DNA from 2 places in the Anaerobacillus sp. 63XJN7_5_ISO-PGPR-S23-430 genome. Region 2 is predicted to be linked to the other one. Evidence: riboswitches for the same ligand, from Rfam matches in the RefSeq annotation. Region 2 holds a riboswitch; the other holds the start of a gene.
What was found. A riboswitch is a leader RNA that binds a small molecule or an ion and turns the genes downstream of it on or off. The one in region 2 is predicted to bind FMN.

Region 1 (10,521 bases), 1.8 Mb from region 2:
CTCCTTGAGCAAATTGCAGAAGAAAAAAATGTGAAAGCTAATGTGCTGTTGCGTATAACACCAGGTATTGAAGCACATACGCATGATTATATTTTAACAGGCCAAGAAGATTCTAAATTTGGTTTTGATTTACAGAGTGGTCAGGTAGAACGCGCGATATTGGATGTAACAAAAATGAGTGCTGTTCATCTTCTTGGACTTCATTGTCATATAGGCTCACAAATTTTTGAAACAAATGGTTTTGTAATGGCTATTGAAAAGATTTATAGCTATCTTACAACGTGGTATGATGCCTATGGTTTTGAGCCTGAAGTCCTTAACCTTGGTGGAGGATTTGGAATCCGATATACGAGTGAAGATCACCCATTACCAGTAGGGAACTACATCGAAGCTATGATTGAAACAATCAGAAATCAGGTAACAGGGCAAATGAACATGCCTGAGATCTGGATTGAACCTGGTCGTTCACTAGTAGGAGAAGCTGGACTGACGTTATATACGGTTGGTTCACACAAAAATGTTCCAGAGTTGCGACATTACCTCGCTGTAGATGGAGGGATGACGGATAATTTACGCCCTGCTCTCTATCAGGCAAAATATGAAGCCACAATAGCAAATCGAATGAATGAAGCAAAAGACCACCTATACTCTGTAGCAGGAAAGTGTTGTGAATCAGGTGATATGTTAATTTGGGATTGCCAGTTACAGCGAGCGATTGCTGGTGATACGATGGCTGTTTTTTCAACGGGGGCATATGGTTATTCCATGGCAAATAACTACAATAGATTACCAAGACCAGCTGTTGTCTTTGTTGAAAATGGTGAGGCCAACCTTGTTGTTGAGAGAGAGTCATACGAGGATTTAGTTCGACATGATTTGCCATTAAAACAAGCGATTATATCAAAATAATAGTTGAAAAGCATAAATGATATGGAACAGCTTCAGTCTGTGCTATAATGAAAGAGCTTTTAAGAAAATTGTTAGTGCAGGAGGATTTATTTATGAAAAAAGGAACAATTGCATTTGAAAATGGAGAAGTTATTGAAATTGAATTTTATCCAGAAGCAGCACCTAACACTGTTGCTAACTTTGAGAAGCTTGCAAATGAAGGTTTCTACAACGGTGTGAATTTTCACCGTGTAATCCCTGGTTTTGTTGCTCAAGGTGGAGATCCTACAGGTTCTGGAATGGGTGGACCAGGATATACAATTGACTGTGAAACAGAAGGTAACCCTCATAAGCACGTAGCAGGCTCATTGTCTATGGCACATGCTGGTAAAAACACGGGCGGCAGTCAGTTTTTCCTAGTTCATGAACCTCAGCCTCATCTAGACGGCGTTCATACCGTTTTTGGTCAAGTAACAGAAGGAATGGATACGGTCCTTCGCGTTAAACAGGGTGACGTAATGAAAGAAGTAAAAGTCTGGGACGAAGAATAGATCAGACTCTTAAAAACTTAATACTTTCCTTCGGGGTCGGGTGAAAATCCCAACCGGCGGTGATGACTAGCTTATGCTAGCTAAGTCCGTGACCCGGTTGCGTAAGCAAACGGTGGATCTGGTGAGAAACCAGAACCGACAGTATAGTCTGGATGGGAGAAGGAATAAAAGTGACCAATTTCCTTTTGAATCATAGATTCAAAAGGCTTATTTGGCATATACTTTTGCCTCCCGGGACAGCTGTGTTTTGGGAGGCTTTTTTTGTTCTCCTTCTCAACCAATAATGGAGAGTGGAACAGGAGTAAATACGATGAATCATACGGATTTTATGAAAACAGCGATCGATTTAGCTAGAAGTACGATAGGTCAAACGCGTCCGAATCCCTCCGTAGGAGCTGTCATTGTTAATAGTGGGCGTATCGTAGGGATGGGAGCTCATTTAAAGGCTGGAGAAGGCCATGCCGAAATTCAAGCACTCAAGATGGCGGGCAATCGAGCAAGTGGGAGTACTGCCTATGTGACACTAGAGCCATGTAGTCATCATGGAAAGACGCCTCCTTGTGCTGATGCTTTAATTCAAGCAGGAGTCAAAGAGGTATTTATTGCAAGTCAAGATCCGAATCCCCTGGTCGCAGGAAATGGTGTGACTAAACTAAAGAAAGCAGGCATAGCTGTCCATATTGGGCTTATGGAAGAAGAAGCCTTACAGCTAAACCGGATGTTTTTCCATTACATTACACAAAAAAGACCATTTGTAACGTTGAAAGCTGCTACAACGCTTGATGGCAAAATAGCAACTCATTCAGGTGATAGTAAATGGATTACGGGGGAAGACTCGAGAAAAGATGTTCATGCCTATCGTCATCAACATGATGCCATTCTTGTAGGTATTGGAACCGTCCTCTCTGATGACCCATCACTAACGACTCGTTTCGGTGAAGGGCTATCGCCGATTAGAATCGTGTTAGATCGTCAATTGAGGATGCCTTCTGACGCTAAAGTAATAAGTGATGAGAATGCAGAAACATGGATCATTACAACAAAACGAGCTGCGCTAAAAAATAAGCGATCTTTCCCAAAACATGTCCAAATCATCGCTGTAACAGATCCACTGCTCCCAATGGATAAAGTTCTTGACCTTTTAGGGGAACGAGAAATTACATCAGTATTTGTTGAAGGTGGTTCAGAAATACACGGTAGCTTTCTTGAATCACGCTCTTTTCAACAAGTTATTACATACATTGCGCCGAAGCTAATTGGTGGGAGTCAATCTCCTACGGCTTTCGGAGGTGCAGGTTTTAAAACGATGAATGAAGCGATCGATTTACAAGTGGATAGCGTAGAACAAATTGGAAATGATATTCGAATTATTTCATCAAGGAGGCTTTCTTAATGTTTACAGGTATTGTGGAAGAAATCGGAAGAGTTGAAAGTGTTCAACAATCAGGAGAATCCATTGCAATGCAAATTGCGGCGTCGACTATTTTAAAAGACGTTCATTTAGGAGATAGCATTTCGATAAACGGCGTGTGCTTAACTGTTACGACGTATACAGACTCTTCTTTTACCGTAGATATTATGCCTGAAACATTTCGTGCAAGCAGTCTTCGTCAGCTAGGGCCAAACTCATCGGTGAATCTTGAGAGAGCTATGTCCGCAAATGGACGCTTTGGTGGTCATTTTGTTTCTGGACATGTTGATGGTGTGGGGAAAATTACTCGTGTAGAACAAATCGATAATGCTGTTTATTATGACATCTCGATTCCGCGAAACCTTTTAATTTACTTTGTTGAAAAAGGCTCAGTTTCTGTTGATGGTACTAGTCTTACGGTCTTTGGAATAGGGGAGCACTCTCTTACTATATCTCTTATTCCCCATACCGTAGAGGAAACGGTGCTTGGGAGAAAAAGAGTGGGAGATACAGTGAATATAGAATGCGATATGCTTGGTAAATACATTATGAAGTACTTGGAGCAAAGAAGCGGTTCAAAACCCGAACCTACTGCTTCACTTGGGAGTCAGTTTTTTGAAGATCATGGATTTAAATAATGGTACTATCAGGAGGGTCATCGTATATGTTCCATACAATAGAAGAAGCGATTTATGATTTAATGCAAGGCCGGGTGGTGATCGTTTGTGATGATGAAGACAGGGAGAATGAAGGGGATTTTATCGCTTTAGCCGATAAAGTCACGCCTGAAACAATCAATTTCATGATTACAAAAGGAAGAGGCCTTGTTTGCACGCCGATTACGGAAGAGCGTGCAAATGAACTGAAGTTGAGTCCAATGGTAGATCATAACACAGATTCTCATGGTACAGCGTTTACAGTGAGTGTCGACCACAAAAGTACAACTACAGGAATTTCGGCAGCTGAAAGAGCATCTACAATTCAATACTTAATTAACCCGGATGCTAAACCTTCAGACTTTAATCGACCAGGTCATATTTTCCCATTGATTGCTAAGGATGGAGGGGTCCTTAGAAGAGCAGGTCATACGGAAGCGGCAGTCGATTTGGCACGACTCTCTGGCTCTGCCCCGGCTGGTGTTATTTGTGAAATTATGAAAGAAGACGGTGAAATGGCGCGCGTTCCTGATCTAAAGGAAATTGCTGAAGAGTATGATTTGAAAATGATTACGATTAAAGATCTGATCCAATATCGTAACCGTAAAGATGTTCTTGTTCGAAAAGAAGTAGAAATAGAACTTCCGACTGAGTTTGGTTCTTTTAGAGCGGTAGGGTATTCGAACATTCTTGATCAGAAAGAGCACGTAGCTTTGATTAAAGGAGAAATCTTACCAGATCAACCAACTCTTGTGCGAGTTCACTCTGAATGCTTAACTGGTGATGTGTTTGGATCTTTTCGATGTGACTGTGGTCCACAACTACATGCTGCATTGGCACAAATTGAAGAGGAAGGTCATGGAGTGCTTTTGTATATGCGCCAGGAAGGAAGAGGTATCGGGCTTCTTAATAAAATGAAAGCCTATAAACTGCAAGAACAGGGCTACGACACAGTTGAAGCGAATGAGAAGCTTGGATTTAAGCCTGATTTAAGGGATTATGGAATAGGGGCACAGATTTTGAGAGACCTTGGTGTTTCTAAAATGAACCTTCTGACAAACAATCCTCGTAAAATAGCTGGGTTAACAGGTTATGGTCTTGAAGTAGCATCTAGGGTACCTCTTCAGATGGCTTCTCGAAAAGAGAATGAAAAGTACCTAAAAACAAAACATAGCAAGCTAGGACACATGCTTCATTTCTAAAAATTTACGTATGAAAATAGGAGGATATTAATAATGGGACAAACATTTGAAGGAAACTTGGTTGGATCTGGGTTAAAAGTGGGTATAGTAGTAGGAAGATTTAATGAATTTATTACAAGTAAGTTACTTGGAGGTGCTGAAGACGCATTGAAGCGTCATGGCTTGTCCGTAGAAAACATTGATGTAGCATGGGTTCCTGGAGCATTTGAAATTCCCTTTGCCGCAAAGAAAATGGTTGAAACGGGAAAATATGATGCAATTGTTACGCTTGGTACGGTTATTCGCGGGGCCACACCACACTTTGATTATGTGTGTGGAGAAGTTTCTAAAGGCGTGGCGAATTTAACGATGCAGACGGGTGTACCTGTTATTTTTGGAGTATTAACCACAAATACCATTGAACAAGCTGTTGAACGTGCAGGTACTAAGGCTGGTAACAAGGGCTGGGATGCTGCAACGGCAGCAATTGAAATGGCTAATTTATCAAAATCATTTGAAGGTTGATTATCAGTTCATTTTTGGCTATGATGAGTATGGTATGCGATGAAGGGCAAAAGAGTTTGGAATCGTAAAGCCAAGAAGAGAGAAAGAAAATGGTTGATTCTTAGGTCTGTGTGATCATTGTCATTATCATGCTAGCTGAGCTTGTTCGTCGAATCATTTTAACATTCTAATTGATTTTAGAATAAGTTATTAAACGGAAAGCCAAGAATTACTTTAATGAGGGATAATCATGCTAATTCGTTATAAGAAAGCTCATGAGAAAATAGCCATGGGGCTATTAAGCTTCATGCCGAACGAAAAAGATATTAAGAAACTGCAACAATCGATTAAAGACTATGAGGATATGGATTCTTTGCAGCTTTTTCTTTGGAAAGAAGAAGATATTATTGGATTGCTCGGAATTGAATGGGTAAACGACAACGAAGTAGAGTTAAAGGATATTAGCGTTAATCCTTCCCATCGCCATCAAGGAATTGGAAAACAAATGGTTGAAGCACTTCGAGAAATGCTAAGTGATGAAATATCTATTAAGGGTAATGAATATACGGGGACATTTTTTGAAAGGTGTCACTTGGAAGAAAATATGAAGTAAGATGCAAAGAAAAGGAACGGCTTAGCCGTTCCTTTTCTGTTGTTTTATTTCAAATTGTTGTTTTCTTTCTTCAATTACATCTGATCGATCACGTCTCGTATGACGATGGATAAGTTCTATATTCGAAAGATCGCTTTTACTACCATAAGTACATTCAAGTTCACGACATCTTTCTTCACAAGCCGTTTGAAGGGTGGAGCTTGTGAGAGGAATATCAAATCCCTGGTATGGAGAGTGAGTGTTGATGAGTTGTAACTCTTTTGATAGGTTTTTAGAAAGTTGATCAATATTTATCGCTAATTTATCGAGTTCTTCACTTTCGCTTTTGGAAATGCGTATGGCATTAGCAATCATTCTCTTTGCCCCTGTGAAATTACCGCGTCGATGGTGGTAGAGGCCAACAGCAATTTGGATAAGACCTACCCAATGAAGTTTACGACTTCCACGCGGATCCTCTTTCCAATGTTCTTCGAGGATTTCATGGCATTCAAAATAATCACGAAGTCCATGGAAATGAGCCAAATAATCAATATAGGCTTTTGAATACATGCTGATTCCTCCATTTCTTTTAGTAGTGTAGCACATGTGTGTTAAATGGATAAAGCGAGTGCTCTTATGGATCAAAATAGCGATCAGTCGTCAGGATGCTATCAAACTGTAAACGATCAATGGAAATCAATTTACGTTAAAAATGAACCGGATGGTTTTCTTGCATTGCTGTAAGCCCCTATTGTAAATGTGATATAATCGGAATACTAGATGGACTTGGATAAAGGAAGATGGAAAATGAAGCAATACAGTGTAAAGGTTGATGCATTTGAAGGTCCATTGGATCTTTTGCTCCACCTTATAAATAAGTACGAAGTGGATATTTATGATATTCCAGTCTCGCAAATTACAGATCAATACTTAACGTTTGTCCATACAATGCAAGAGTTAGAACTTGATGTGGCAAGTGAATATCTTGTTATGGCTGCGACGTTGCTTGCGATAAAAAGCAAAATGCTTCTTCCTCAAAAAGAAGAAGAAATTTTCGAACAGGACCCTGAGTTTGAAAATGATCCCCGTGATGAACTCGTTCAACGTCTTGTTGAGTATCGAAGGTTTAAAGAGGCTGCGAATGATTTAAAGGAAAAAGAAAGTAGTCGAAGCCTTATTTATGCTCGGCCACCTGTGGATACTAGTGAATTTAGTCATGAGGATAGTCAAACCTCCATTGGCGACGTTACATTGTATGATATGCTTGCGGCATTTCAAAAAATGTCCAGACGTGTAAAGGAAAAGAAACCAAAGCGTACACGGATTCAAAGTGAAGATGTTCCTATTGAAGATCGAATGAACGCTATTCGGAACCAGCTACGAGGAAGTGGAAAGACGCGTTTTAGTGATCTTTTTAGTGAAGAGGATCGTGGGCATATGATTGTGACGTTTCTTGCAGTCCTTGAGTTAATGAAAACGAGAGATGTGGCTTGTGAACAAGATAAAAACTTTGGCGAAATTATGATTTTTGAACGAGAAGGGAAGGCATCAGTGTGACAAACGAAGAAATAAAAAGCATTATCGAAAGTCTTCTATTTGTAGTTGGTGATGAAGGGATCACAGTGAAAGATCTTTGTGAAACCATCTCATTGGAAGAAGACACCCTTCTAAGTGCAATAAGTGATTTGCAGGATGAATACAATGAAAAAGATCGCGGTTTTAAAATTAGTTTTATTGGTGATGGCTATCAGCTCACTACAAATGCTAAAAATGCTCCCTATATCGAAAAACTAGTAGCGACACCAGGTAATCATACTTTATCGCAGGCAGCTCTTGAAACACTTGCGATCGTCGCCTACAAGCAACCAATAACAAGGGTAGAAATAGAAGAAATTCGCGGTGTTAAAACGGATAAGCCTTTACAAACTTTAATGAGTAAATTGCTCATTAAAGAAGCGGGCAGAGCCGAAAAAGCTGGAAGAGCGATTTTATATGGAACAACTAGAGAGTTTCTATTTCATTTTGGTTTAAGCTCAATCAAGGATCTCCCCCCTTTACCTGATGGGACAGAAGATAAGGAAGATGAGGAAGCAGACTTGTTTTTTGAAAAGTTTCAGGAAATCTCTGAGTAGATGCTAAGTTCGATCATGATGAAGGAGGACAATCGATGCGGTTAACTCATGTTGCTTTCGAGGAGCTTCAAAAAGATCGTGCAAACTCCCCTGAAGATTCATTCGTTCGTTCTACAATAACGTATGAGGAGAATGGAAAGGTAAAGCGATTTCATGTTTTATATCCTGGTGTTTTTGCAGAAACTGCCATTAAAGAATTTTGGGATTATGAGACCCCCATTCACGAAGCAATCGCACTGAATCTCCTTTCATCTTATCCGAATCGAAAACGTTTGTATATTAGTAGTGAAAATGAGTTTGTTGATCCGCTTAAGAAGGCGAATTTACAAGAGCTTCTCGCGATCATCCATGAGATAAAAACAACAGGTACGTATTTACATTCAAACAAAGAAAAGATGCCTCCATACTGAGGCATCTTTTTTATGCTTTGACTATGTTCGCTTATATTGATGTATCATTTTTGGCTCAAATGAGTGAATCTTCCATTCTTTTCTAGTTATTAACGGTTCTAGAATAAAAATGAAATAAACTTCGAACACTAATTGAAAAGAGTAGGAATAGGAGCTCAGATCAATGATACTATCGATCGGAAAATCTTTACCCCCTCATTGTCTTCTGCAAACAGAAGCTGCGACTTTTGCTAAAAGGCAATTTGGTCCACATTTTAAAAATATAGATCGTCTGCTACCTGTTTTTCAAAGTGCTGAAATAGATAAAAGATATTTCGCTATGCCACTAGAATGGTATAGTAGTGGCCCAACATTTGAAGAAAAAAACGAAAAATACGTTTCTCTTTCTGTTGAATACGCTAAAGAAGCAGTATTGGACTGTCTGAACAATCCCTTTTACTTAAATGAAATGATTGATTGTAGAGATATCGATGCAATATTTTTTGTGTCAACAACAGGTATTTCTACACCGAGTATAGAGGCTAGAATTATGAATGTCCTACCATTCTCTCCACATACAAAACGGATCCCCATCTGGGGACTTGGTTGTGCAGGTGGTGCTGCAGGTATTGCAAGAGCGAATGATTATTGTCTTGCCCATCCTGATCAAGCTGTTCTAGTAGTGAATGTTGAGCTGTGTAGTCTTACTTTTCAACATGGTGACTTTTCCAAGAGCAACCTTATTGGAACAGCACTTTTTGCTGATGGGATATCAGCTGTACTTTTGACAGGTGAGACTTCATCTCTTCTTAGACGTTCAACCTTGCCGAGCATTCCAGGCATCGTCGCCACACGCTCCACATTAATGAGAGATTCAGAAGATGTGATGGGATGGGAAGTTAGCAACGAAGGCTTGCACGTAGTGTTCTCTAAGTCTATTCCCGCGATTGTGTCAAGTTGGCTTGAACCTAATGTTCTGGAATTCCTCTCTATTCAAGAGAAGACCACGCAAGAAATAGATTATTTTATTGCCCATCCAGGAGGAACAAAAGTATTAACAGCATATGAAGAAGCTCTCGGATTCGATAAGTCGATGACTGCAGTATCGAGAAATGTATTAAAAGAATATGGAAATATGAGTTCAGTTACCGTTATTTACGTACTAGACCAGTTTTTGAGAAATGGGTGTAAACATGGACATCTTGGATTAATGGCAGCTCTCGGACCTGGTTTTTGTTCAGAACTGCTGCTGCTAGAATGGAAAAAAGGAGCATAAAAAATGGGGCTAATATTTACTGGGGTTTTTATCCTTCTTGTGTTTCAAAGATTAATTGAACTATATATAGCTAAAAAAAATGAAAAGTGGATGAAAGAGCAGGGAGCAAGAGAAGTTGGAAAAAATCATTATAAATACATTGTGCTGCTACACATTTTCTTTCTTTTCGCAGTAGCGATTGAAGCGATTTTACGAGGTTTCACTCTCTCCTTCGTCTGGTCTGTTATGTTGTTTGTGTTTCTTTTGGCTCAATGCCTTCGAATTTGGACAATTAGAAGTCTGGGCCGCTTTTGGAATACAAAAATAATCGTCCTACAAGATGCAGATGTTGTAAAAAAGGGTCCTTACCGATTTTTGAAACACCCAAACTACGTAATTGTCGCACTAGAAATTCTCTCTTTGCCACTTATTTTCTCCTCTTACTTCACTGCGATTGTTTTTACTGTGCTAAATGCAGTATTACTTCTGAGAGTTCGTATTCCCGCTGAAGAGAAAGCGTTAAAAGAGTCGACCAATTATCCCGTGATGTTTCCGAATGCCGAAAAGGAATGAAAGACATATACTGCGTCTCTTGCTCATAGACTTGTACAAATATAGAGCTTAAGGGACGTGGCTGTCATGATGAAATCGCTTAAGACAAAAATTGGCGTCTTTATTTTAATTGCTGCTCTGTTGTTTCTCATGATTCCAAGAGGTGTAGTAGCAGAGGGAGTAGGCGTCTCAGCGAGAAGTGCCATACTAATTGAACAAGAAACAGGAAGAGTTCTTTACGAAAAAGATGCCTATACACAAAGACGAATAGCGAGTATCACAAAAATTATGACTGCGATCATTGCGATTGAGTCAGGTAAGATGAATGAAACAGTAAAAATCAGTGGAAACGCTGCTGGGACAGAAGGTTCCTCTCTCTATTTAAAAGAAGGAGAGAAAATAAAACTTGA
Region 2 (10,521 bases):
GATATACCGACTATGGATTCAACACAGGCTACAGATACAGTAGCATTTAACGCAATGAACCAGGTATTTGAAGGGCTGTATCGTCTAGATAAAGACAATAAGCCAGTTCTAGGTATGGCAGCTGAAGAGCCACAAGTTGAAGAAAAAGACGGAGAAACTGTTTATACTTTCAAGATTCGTGATGATGCGAATTGGTCTGATGGTACTCCAGTTAAAGCAGATGATTTCGTTTATGCATGGCACAAAATTATTCACCCAGATACTATGGGCGGATATGCATCAATGATGGGTGCTGCAGGAATTAAGAATGGTAACGAAATTATCACTGAAGGCGATCCTTTATACGGTAAGGTAGAAGAGCTTGGTGTTAAAGCAGTAGATGAGAAAACACTTGAAGTAGTAGTGACTCAAGAGGTTCCTTACTTCTTCGACCTTTTAACATTTGCATCTTTCTATCCACAGCCAAAAGACTTTGCTGAAGAGCAAGGCGAAAACTATTCTCTTGAATCTGATACAATGCTTTACAACGGTCCATTTACACTAGCTGAATGGAATCATGGCGACGGTTGGAAGCTTGCTAAAAATGATGGGTACTGGGATGCAGATACAGTACAACTTAAAGAAGCGAATTACAAAATCGTAAAAGACGAAGCAACTCGAGTTAACCTTTATGAAACTGGAAAAATTGATCGTGCTGGTCTTAGTGCAGATTTCGTTGATCAGTTTAAAGATCGCGAAGATTTCACAACAATTCTTGATACAACTATTTACTTCCTTCGTATGAACCAGAAGAACGAAGCACTTGCGAACAATGACATTCGTAAAGCGCTATACCTTTCTTATGATCGCGACGGTCTAGTAAATGTATTGCTTAACAATGGTTCAGTAGCTGCTCGCTATCTTGTACCAAAAGAATTCCTATTCTTTAACGATGAAGATTTCCGTGCACCAGCTCCAGACGGCTATCTTGCAGATCAAACAGCAGACGATGCTGCTGAGTACTGGAAGAAGGGGCTAGAAGCTCTAGGTACTGACAAAGTTGAACTTGAATTCCTTACAACTGATAGTGACCTTGCATCCAAAATTGCAGAGTATGCGAAAGATCAGTTTGAGTCTAAGTTAGACGGTCTTACAATTACAATTAACAAACAGCCTTGGAAGCAGTTCCTTGATCTTGAAGATGCAGGAGACTTTGATATCTCAACTGGTGGTTGGGGACCAGACTATCCAGATCCAATGACTTACATTTACATGTTTGAAACAGACGGCGCTTATAACCGCATGGATTATTCTAACGAAGAGTATGACAAGCTAGTTTCAGATGCAAAAACTGAAACGGATGAGCAGAAGCGCTGGGAAATGATGCAAGAAGCTGAGCGTATTCTAATCGAAGAAGATACAGCGATCTTACCAACTTATCAAGGTGGTTCCGCTATTATCATGAAAGACTACGTGAAAAACTACCACATCCACAAGTTTGGTGCTGATTCTTCTCTTAAATGGGTAACAATCGAGAAGTAATCCTAAAAAGCGCGAGCCGAGAGGCTCACGCTTTTTATTTGGTGTGAAAAGGAAAAGTTTGATCATGGCTCTTTAATAAATGATTGTCATCTTGTCTCATGTGTCGTCTGGTTATTGATAAACAAATGCGGCAATCTTCGATGATGTGTATGCTGTTCGAAGACGTAAGCAAGTTTAATAAGCTGTGGTTCACTAAATGCTTTACCAGTCAGAGTGATGCCAAAAGGTTTGTTATTAGAAGTGAAACCAGCTGGTACGGTTATAGAAGGGTAACCTGCTTTTGCGGGAAGTGTTGAACCGTAAGAGCCTGCGAATAGTAATAAATCTAGATCTTCTCTTTCCATAAGTTGATCAATACCTTCATCCTTTGCGTATTTGAAATCTTGGAGTCGACTTTTAAGATAGGATGGATCAAATAATGTTCCTTGCGTTTGGTTTGATTCGATAAGAAGCGATTGACCAAATGGCAGAGAAGTCGACTGATTTTGGTTATAGTAATCAATAATTGTTGATAGATCTAGTGGAACAGAAGAGGTTGTTTCCTTAGCAAGGTAGCTGTTCACCCCTGATTTGAATTCGTGGAGAAGGACCTGGTAGTCTCTCTCTAACGCTTCCTGATATGGACTTATTTCTTTCACTTCTACAATAGAGCAACCTATCGTTTTAAGATCTTCCATGGCTTTAGCCAATTGTTCTTGTTCTTCCTGATGCATCGCATCATAATAGCCTTTTTTAACGACACCTATTCTTAAATTCTCAAGTAATGTAGGGAAGAGATATGGCGTATAATCATGGTACTCAGGTACAAAATGCGTCGCTTGATCTTGTGAATCCTTTCCTGATAACACACCGAGAAGGATTGCAGCATCAGTGACATTGCGTGTCATTGGGCCAGCGGTATCCTGTGAATAAGAAATAGGAATAATTCCAGTCCGGCTAATAGATCCCACGGTTGGTTTTATACCAACACCAGCATTAGAGCTTGATGGGCTAAGAATAGAGCCATTTGTTTCTGTTCCTACAGCAGCCGTAGCGAAATGACAGGCAACAGCTACAGCAGAACCAGAGCTCGATCCTCCGACGTCAAGTGTTCCAGGCCCATAGGGATTAAAGACTTGACCGCCTCTTGAACTAAATCCATTAGGCATTGTTTCACTCATGAAATTAGCCCATTCGGTCATATTGGTTTTCCCGAGAATCACAGCACCAGCGTGGCGAAGATTTTTTACTAGAAAAGCGTCATTTTTGCCATAAGAAGAAGCTAATGCCATAGAACCTGCACTTGTATGCATGTGGTCATCGGTGTTGATGTTATCTTTGAGCAGGATTGGGATTCCGTGTAATGGACTTCTGGGTCCATTTTGTTTGCGTTCACGATCAAGAGATTCTGCAATAAAAAGGGCGTCAGGATTGATTTCTAGTATAGCGTTTACTCGTGGATTATAATTTGCGATTTGTTCAAGATAGTACTGTACGAGCTGGAGAGAAGTAAGGTTGTCTTCTAACATTGCTTGCTGAAGATCAAGGATCGTTGATTTTTCTAACCATTCTAATGACAGCATATAGTATCCCCCATGAGAATCCTTTTTGTAACTATTTCAACAAAAATTGGTAAAATCCTTTTGCAATAGTCAGTTCTTGAGCGTTCGTTTTCAATTCACATAAAAAACCCGAATCTCTTTGTAAGATTCGGGTTTTGATATTTATGCAACTCTCGTTTGACGAGCAAACCAAGGTTTTAATTTTATAAAGAAGGCAACGAATATACTTGCTATAATAGCGCCTTTTACAAGGTTGAATGGTGTAATTCCTGTTAATACGAGAGCCTGACGAGCTGATGAAGACATTTCTTCAAAGCCCATAAACCACGTATATGCTGGAAGAATAATTAAATAGTTCAACAGTCCCATCACTGCCGACATTAGAATCGTTCCGAGCGTCAATCCCAGTGCTAACCCTTTCTGAGTTTGATTAAATTTACGGAAGATTAAAGAAGTTGGTACGATCAAGAAAACTCCTGCAATGAAGTTTGATATTTGACCAATTGGTACTCCGGTGAAGCTTCCTTGAATTCCAAAGTGAATGAAATTCTTAATCGCTTCTACAAGTATCCCAGCAACTGGACCATACAGAATGGCAACAAATAGTGCTGGAATTTCACTGAAGTCTATTTGTAGAAAAACAGGAAATCCAGGCAGTGGAAAATCTAAAAGCATTAACAAGTAAGAAATACTGCTGAACATCGCAACGACAATCATACGTTGCGTTTTTGAAACACTTTTCATTTTGACATTGCTCCCTTTTTTTCGAACCACCGAAAAAGGAGATGTGGCCCCAGTGCACACAAAAAACCATGAGTATGGGGCTCATGGTTACGGCATGGGGAAATAAGCAAGCTTCTGTTATAATTCAAAGAAAGCTTACTACTCCACCATCTTCTCCCATCCAGACTATACTGTCGGCTCTGGAATCACACCAGATCCTGCCCAAATTACAGGCTCGCGGGCTTGAGGAATTACTTATCCTTCACCGCCGGTCGGGAATTACACCCTGCCCCGAAGATAGTTCGTTATAATATTTACAAGTTCATTATACAGCGAAAGTAGCGATATCTCAATGAAAACATCTTGAACATATGCTATTTTGTGATAACGCTTTCTTTTTAGGGGGGCTAGCAGAGACATAAACTTAAAAGCTCTCCATCTTTGAAGAGGGAGAGCTTAAAATAAAGCGCTATTATTTTTTCTCAGAGAGCCACGTTGCGACCTTTTCAGCGTCTCCACCTTGGATGACACCAGCAGGCATACCGCCGCCTTTACCATTCTTAATTATTTCTAGAATTTCATCTTTTGAATACTTGCCACCTACTGCTTCAAGAGCAGGACCAGCACCGCCTCCAAGGTTTTCACCATGACATGACGCGCAGTTTTGAGAGAAGATTTTCTCGGCTTCTCCTCCAGCTGAATCTCCACCGCCTTCTTCAGACTGTTCACTATGGCCGGCTTCATTTCCACCAGCATGTTCTTCGGTTGTGGATAGCCAGTATGTAAAGCCTACAACCATAACTAGGAACAAAATTATTGCAGTAATATATGCGGATGATTTTCCCATTCTGTTCACCTCCTGTATCCTCATCTTTATCATACTTTTCAAACATTCAATTATCAAATATATTTTGCTTATTTCTTCCTGAATTATGTATGCGTTTCTATGATCACTAGTGAAAAAATCTTCTATTTTGGGGTGCGGATTCATAGACATAGAGTATGACGTTTAAGGAGCGGGGGGACAGGAAATGAAGAGCAGCTCACGCATGCTGTTTAGTGATACAAGCAGTAGACAAATTAGGTTTGTTTCTTTCTTTTCAATTGTAGGACTTATTCTCCTGTTTATTGTAGCAGGAATGATTTCCTCATCAGAAACGAAGTATCAACTCTCCTCTTCTGTGTTACATGATTGGATTACAAGTTTCTCGACTGAAGCTCTCGTTTATGGAATGGGGACGGAAAACCATTACTTGACTCAAGTACTACCAGAGGAAAGTGAGCCGCCAGCGCTGTCCTTAGTTGCCTTTCAGTTTATTACGAGTGTGAAACCCGGGGATATACGTAGTCTTTTGGGTGGGGAGCTACCAGGGTTTGCATTATATGATGCTAAAATCCACGTAGCCGGTGAAGGGACGAATTTCACTAATCTCCCTATTGAATCAACTCCTGCATTAGATGAATTGTTAAAAGAACGTGAAGTTCCAACTGAAAAATTACAGATAAATGATTCCAAGGATCAAGTAACACCTCCTCTTCAAACAACAAATGGCCGAAAAGTAGCTTTTATTTATCACTCTCATAGTTATGAATCATATCTGCCATTACTAGGACTTGAAGGCAACAAAAATGCAAATCTTGCAAATGATGGAAAAACGAATATTACGTTAGTTGGTAAGATGCTCGGAGAAGAACTGGCTGAGAGAGGGATTGGAGCAAAAGTAGATGATTCAAATATAGGCGCACTTTTAAATGAAAAAGGTTGGGAACACGGTAAAGCATATGATGTGTCTAGAACAATCGTACAATCGGCTGTGGCAGGAAATGATGATTTTAATTTGTTTATTGATATTCATCGAGACTCCTTAAGAGAAAAAGATACGACAGTGACAATTAACAATGAGGAATATGCTCGTACGGTCTTTGTTATTGGAGAAGAGAATCCAAATTACGAGAAAAACTTAGCACTTGCAAAGGATTTACATGTAGAATTAAAGACCAAGTATCCTGGGCTCAGCAGGGGAGTTATTGGTAAAAAAGGTCAAGGGGTAGACGGTATCTACAACCAGGACATATCTCCTAACGCTATGTTAATTGAAATAGGGGGCGTAGATAATAACCTCGAACAGCTGAGTCGAACAGTTAAAGCGATTGCGGATGTCGTTAGTGAACACTACTGGAAGACCCAAAAAGTAAATAACTAACAAAGCGCTGTGCATATGCACAGCGCTTTTAAGCAGCTTCTTTATTTAATGTTAGTAAGCTAGTCGCAATTCCAACTGCAAAAATAGTTATGGCAGAGTATAATGTAGCATTCAATCCAATCGTCTTTGAACCGATAATAATAACAACCCCATCGATGAGAAAGATAATGATACCAATATTCAATGAGAGGACACGGGAGATGAACTGAGCAAGCAGATCTGTTCCGCCGGTGCTTGTATCATATCTCAACATAATACCAATGCCTGATCCAACAAAAAAGCCGCCAAGGACAGCGCTAGTAAGGATCGGAAATGAAAACGTATATCGAAGGGGAGAGAGAATATCAATAAAAAATGAAGAAAGTAATAAACCATGAAGGCTATTGTAGAAGTAAGGCCGAAAATATAGAAACGCAATAATATAGAGAGGTACACTTAAACAAATAATGGTAAATCCTGTTTGATAGCCCCAAATGTATTTGATAATGAGGCCAATTCCGATCATTCCCCCATCGATGAGATGGTTCGGTACAAGAAAGGCGTTAATGCCAGCACCAACTAGGATGCTTCCAGATATTACTGCAGCGATTTTTTGATACATATCATACTCACCTGCTTGGTCGTGGTTGTATCATATTTATGTAAGAATGGCTGAGTTCATAACGGGTTTCTCTAATATCTGTTCAATAGCAATGGATTATCCCAAAATACTATGAAAACGTCTGTCTTCGGAGAGACATAGAAGAAAGTCGGAGGATTTAATGAAGTCAATCATCTCGTTATATCAATTAGAATATATATTTGTTATTTTGGGTTTTCTTGTCTCTTTTCTTACCTTCTATGGCGGGCTCTCATTCATCCGTCTTTTCTTAAAGAAAGAGCGTGAACAACCAAAATGGAAGATTGGGATAGTTTCATTCGTATTAGGAGTTTTCTTTTATTCTATTAATATAATGGTGAATCTATCTGTTTTGGAAATAAACGATAGAGAAGTGTTGGTGTTTCACGGACTGATTATTGTGTTATTAAGCAGTGTGATTAGTTATATTGTTATAAGGATAATTTTGAATAAAAATTGGAGAGGGCGATTTTTACTCAGGGGTGGATTCCTAGTAGCGGGAGGTATCTTTTTAACTTTTTTTATAGGGAACCTTGTGTATTTCAATAAAGTTATCGCATTCAATTTCGTTCAATTGATATTAGCTTTGTTGCTTATTATAGGGTTTTCTCTATGCATTGTTAGGTTTCTTCATCTTATGAATAGTGATGAAAACTTATTAATTAGTTTGGGCTGGAATGTGTTAGGTAGCCTTGCTTCAGGAACGGTCTTTTTATTTTTACCGTACCTCGTGTTTTATGGAATGATCGAGGAAAAGTTGATTATTAATCTCGATCAGCAAGGTGATCCCTATCTTATTGCACTTGCATTCAACCTGTTGTGTATCGGTCTACTTATTTATATTCCTGATCGGTATGGAGTTTTGAAACAAATGGAGCAGTCCGAACAGTTAGTCAAGCACGAGCAACAGTTTCAAACTTTGTTTCATCATAACCCTGATGCTGTATTTTCTGTTGATCCGAATGGAAAGTTTATAAGTGTAAATTTCATTGCTTCGGAATATACCGGCTACTCCATTTCAGATCTTAAGAGAATGACATTTGAAGATGTGGTCGCTCCGGAGAATGCAAATCTTGCTAAAGGTATGTTTAAGCGTTCTTTACAGGGAGAGGTTCATCAATTTGAGGTTCTAATAAAGACTAAAATAGGAGACTATAAAGAGCTATATATTTCCACAGTACCTATTATGATCAGTGGGCGTATTGTTGGTGTTTATGGGATTGCGAAGGATGTCACTGAGAACAACCGCGCAGAGAAAATGATTCATTATTTAGCTTATCATGATGAGCTGACGGGCATGGCAAATCGCAGATATTTTAATGAAGAGCTAGAACGTTTATTAATGCATGAAAATCAGGTTTCATTTGCGATTATGTTGCTCGATTTTGATCGATTTAAACGAATTAACGATTTATTTGGTCATGAATTCGGAGATCGAGTCATTCAAGCAATCGGAAAGCGTCTTTCTGAAGTATTAGATGATCGTTTTGTTGTTGCACGTCTTGGGGGAGATGAATTCACCATTATAGTGACAGGCAATTTGGGAGAAAGGGGTGTGTCACTTCTTGCACAGCATGTGCTTGAGTCATTTCAATATCCACTCTTAATCGATCATCAGGAATGTTTGTTGACGGCAAGTATTGGTATTTCGCTTTATCCGCAGCACGGGAAGGATGCAGCTGAGCTGATAAAGTATGCGGATATGGCGATGTATGATGTGAAAGACAAGAGCACCAATAACTACGCTTTCTATAAAGAAGAGATGAGTAATCAAACCTTACATAAGATCGTATTAGAAAACGATTTGCGTCGTGCCATTGATGAAGACGAGCTGATCCTACACTACCAACCTAAGATCAATACGAGGTCGAACAGTGTGATTGGATTTGAAGCGCTTGTTAGGTGGCAACACCCGTCTATCGGATTGATTTCTCCGGATGAATTTATCTCCGCTGCTGAAGAAACAGGGTTAATCATACCGATTGAGAAGTGGGTAATGAGTCAGGCTTGTCAGCAACTGAAAAAGTGGCAGTGTTATTTTGGAGAGAATCTAACGATGGCGGTTAATCTATCACAGCGCCATTTTTATCAAGAGGATATCGTTTGTACTATCTCCTCTATACTGCAAAATGTGGGGCTTGCGCCTTCGTCACTTGAATTGGAAATTACAGAAAGCATGGCTATGTTTAATGAAAAGGAAACGATCGAGAAATTGAACAGGCTAAGAGAGTTAGGACTAGAAATAAGTATGGATGACTTCGGAACGGGATATAGCTCGTTAAGTTATATGAACAAGCTTCCGATTAATCGCTTGAAAATCGATCGGTTATTTATTCGTGATATTACGAGTAACTCAGGAGACCTAGCCATCGTGACAACAATTATTTCAATGGCTCATCACCTTGGGCTTGAGATTATTGCAGAAGGGGTAGAAACGGAAGCGCAGCTACGGATTTTGCATGAGTTAGATTGTTATGAAGTTCAGGGATATTTTTATAGTAAACCTCTCTCGGTTGAAGGGGTAGAAGAGTATATGCATAGTTATATGAAGTGAATTTTTAAATTTGGACATTCAGAAAGGTGGAAACATATTCGAAACATGTACTAGTTAAGAGATTACGATTGAAAAAAGTAGGGTAGAAATGCTAACATCCGAGAAATGTTACTTTAATCAAATGTAGTACCATTGGTAGATAAATAATAAATCATCACTTTCTAGACAGGCCATTGGTCTGTCTTATTTTCATTTAACCACCCATTTATGTAATAAATTTACATTTTATGATGAGCACAAGAAAATTATACCACGTAGATTACAAAGTTGTTATTGGGAAATTCAAAGTGAAATAACAACGTATAAACTCATGTTTTCCTCTATATTTCCCAATACAAACATTAAGAATTCTGTGATAATCTACAAATGTACCAAAAATTCTCACTATTCTGAAACGGAGGAAATGAAATGAAAAAAGGAATTGCTGTTGTACTTGCGACAGGTCTTGCGTTTGGTTCTGCTCTCCCGTCTGCTTCTGCTGCTTCTTCTAACAACTTAAATGCGGAGCAGAAACAAGCCTTAGAAAAAATGGAAATTGTAAAACAGGATTGGGAAAATGATCGTAAGGTTCCTTCATTCCTTTCTGGTAAACTATCAGAAAAGAATGTGAAAACAGAGAAAGCTGTGAAATCATATCTTAAGTCAAACGAATCTCTCTTCAAAGTGAAAACGAAAGATTTGAAACTAGTGAATGAAACGACAGATGAGCTTGGAATGACACACTATGAATATGTTCAAACAGTAAAGGGTGTTCAGATCGACGGAGCAAAATTCATCGTACATACGGATGAAAAAGGCGAAGTTACAGCAGTAAATGGAGACCTTCATCCAGAAGCATCTAAGAATTATAAAGGAAGTTCAGATGTAAAGCTCTCTGATAAAGAAGCACTTAAAAAAGCATGGGATCACATTGATGTAAAGCCACAGAACGTTGTGAGTGATGAACCAAGCTTTGTAAGAAAATCTGATGCTTTTGATATGGTAGAAAAAAGTGAGAAAGTTGTATATGAGAAAGATAACAAGTACTACCTAACTTATAAAGTACAGCTTCAATTCATCGACCCGTATCCTGCAAACTGGCAAGTTTATGTGGATGCTCGCGATGGATCGATCGTAGATGCATATAATGCAGTGGCTGATGGAGCAGAAACGGGATACGGGTATGGCATCCTTGGCAACTATAAGTCCCTCAACACGTATTATTCAAATGGCACATACTACCTTTATGACACGACGAAGGCAATGAGCGGTGTGATTGAAACAAGAACAGCTAATAACGGAACATCCCTTCCAGGAAGCTATGCGGTAGATAGCAACAATGCGTTTACGTCTAGTTCTCAAGGTGCAGAAGTGGATGCT

Region 1: another riboswitch for FMN. It lies ahead of ribD (bifunctional diaminohydroxyphosphoribosylaminopyrimidine deaminase/5-amino-6-(5-phosphoribosylamino)uracil reductase RibD); the one in region 2 lies ahead of AC0VYJ_RS04040 (ECF transporter S component).

Annotation. Positions count from the first base shown of each region.
Region 1 covers NZ_CM149686.1:2,513,607-2,524,127, reverse strand. Annotated here, with positions in the region: gene lysA (diaminopimelate decarboxylase) at 1-909, shown strand, start outside; gene AC0VYJ_RS13325 (peptidylprolyl isomerase) at 1,002-1,439, shown strand; FMN riboswitch at 1,462-1,607, shown strand; gene ribD (bifunctional diaminohydroxyphosphoribosylaminopyrimidine deaminase/5-amino-6-(5-phosphoribosylamino)uracil reductase RibD) at 1,750-2,832, shown strand; gene ribE (riboflavin synthase) at 2,832-3,488, shown strand; gene AC0VYJ_RS13310 (bifunctional 3,4-dihydroxy-2-butanone-4-phosphate synthase/GTP cyclohydrolase II) at 3,515-4,708, shown strand; gene ribH (6,7-dimethyl-8-ribityllumazine synthase) at 4,742-5,212, shown strand; gene AC0VYJ_RS13300 (GNAT family N-acetyltransferase) at 5,442-5,804, shown strand; gene AC0VYJ_RS13295 (DUF309 domain-containing protein) at 5,826-6,353, opposite strand; gene AC0VYJ_RS13290 (hypothetical protein) at 6,399-6,527, shown strand; gene AC0VYJ_RS13285 (segregation/condensation protein A) at 6,591-7,340, shown strand; gene scpB (SMC-Scp complex subunit ScpB) at 7,337-7,915, shown strand; gene AC0VYJ_RS13275 (hypothetical protein) at 7,951-8,325, shown strand; gene AC0VYJ_RS13270 (type III polyketide synthase) at 8,489-9,580, shown strand; gene AC0VYJ_RS13265 (isoprenylcysteine carboxyl methyltransferase family protein) at 9,584-10,132, shown strand; gene AC0VYJ_RS13260 (D-alanyl-D-alanine carboxypeptidase family protein) at 10,202-10,521, shown strand, end outside.
Region 2 covers NZ_CM149686.1:735,402-745,922, forward strand. Annotated here, with positions in the region: gene AC0VYJ_RS04030 (peptide ABC transporter substrate-binding protein) at 1-1,521, shown strand, start outside; gene AC0VYJ_RS04035 (amidase family protein) at 1,608-3,083, opposite strand; gene AC0VYJ_RS04040 (ECF transporter S component) at 3,225-3,806, opposite strand; FMN riboswitch at 3,951-4,088, opposite strand; gene AC0VYJ_RS04045 (c-type cytochrome) at 4,258-4,584, opposite strand; gene spoIIP (stage II sporulation protein P) at 4,817-5,989, shown strand; gene AC0VYJ_RS04055 (YitT family protein) at 6,018-6,590, opposite strand; gene AC0VYJ_RS04060 (putative bifunctional diguanylate cyclase/phosphodiesterase) at 7,246-9,162, shown strand; gene AC0VYJ_RS04065 (M4 family metallopeptidase) at 9,571-10,521, shown strand, end outside.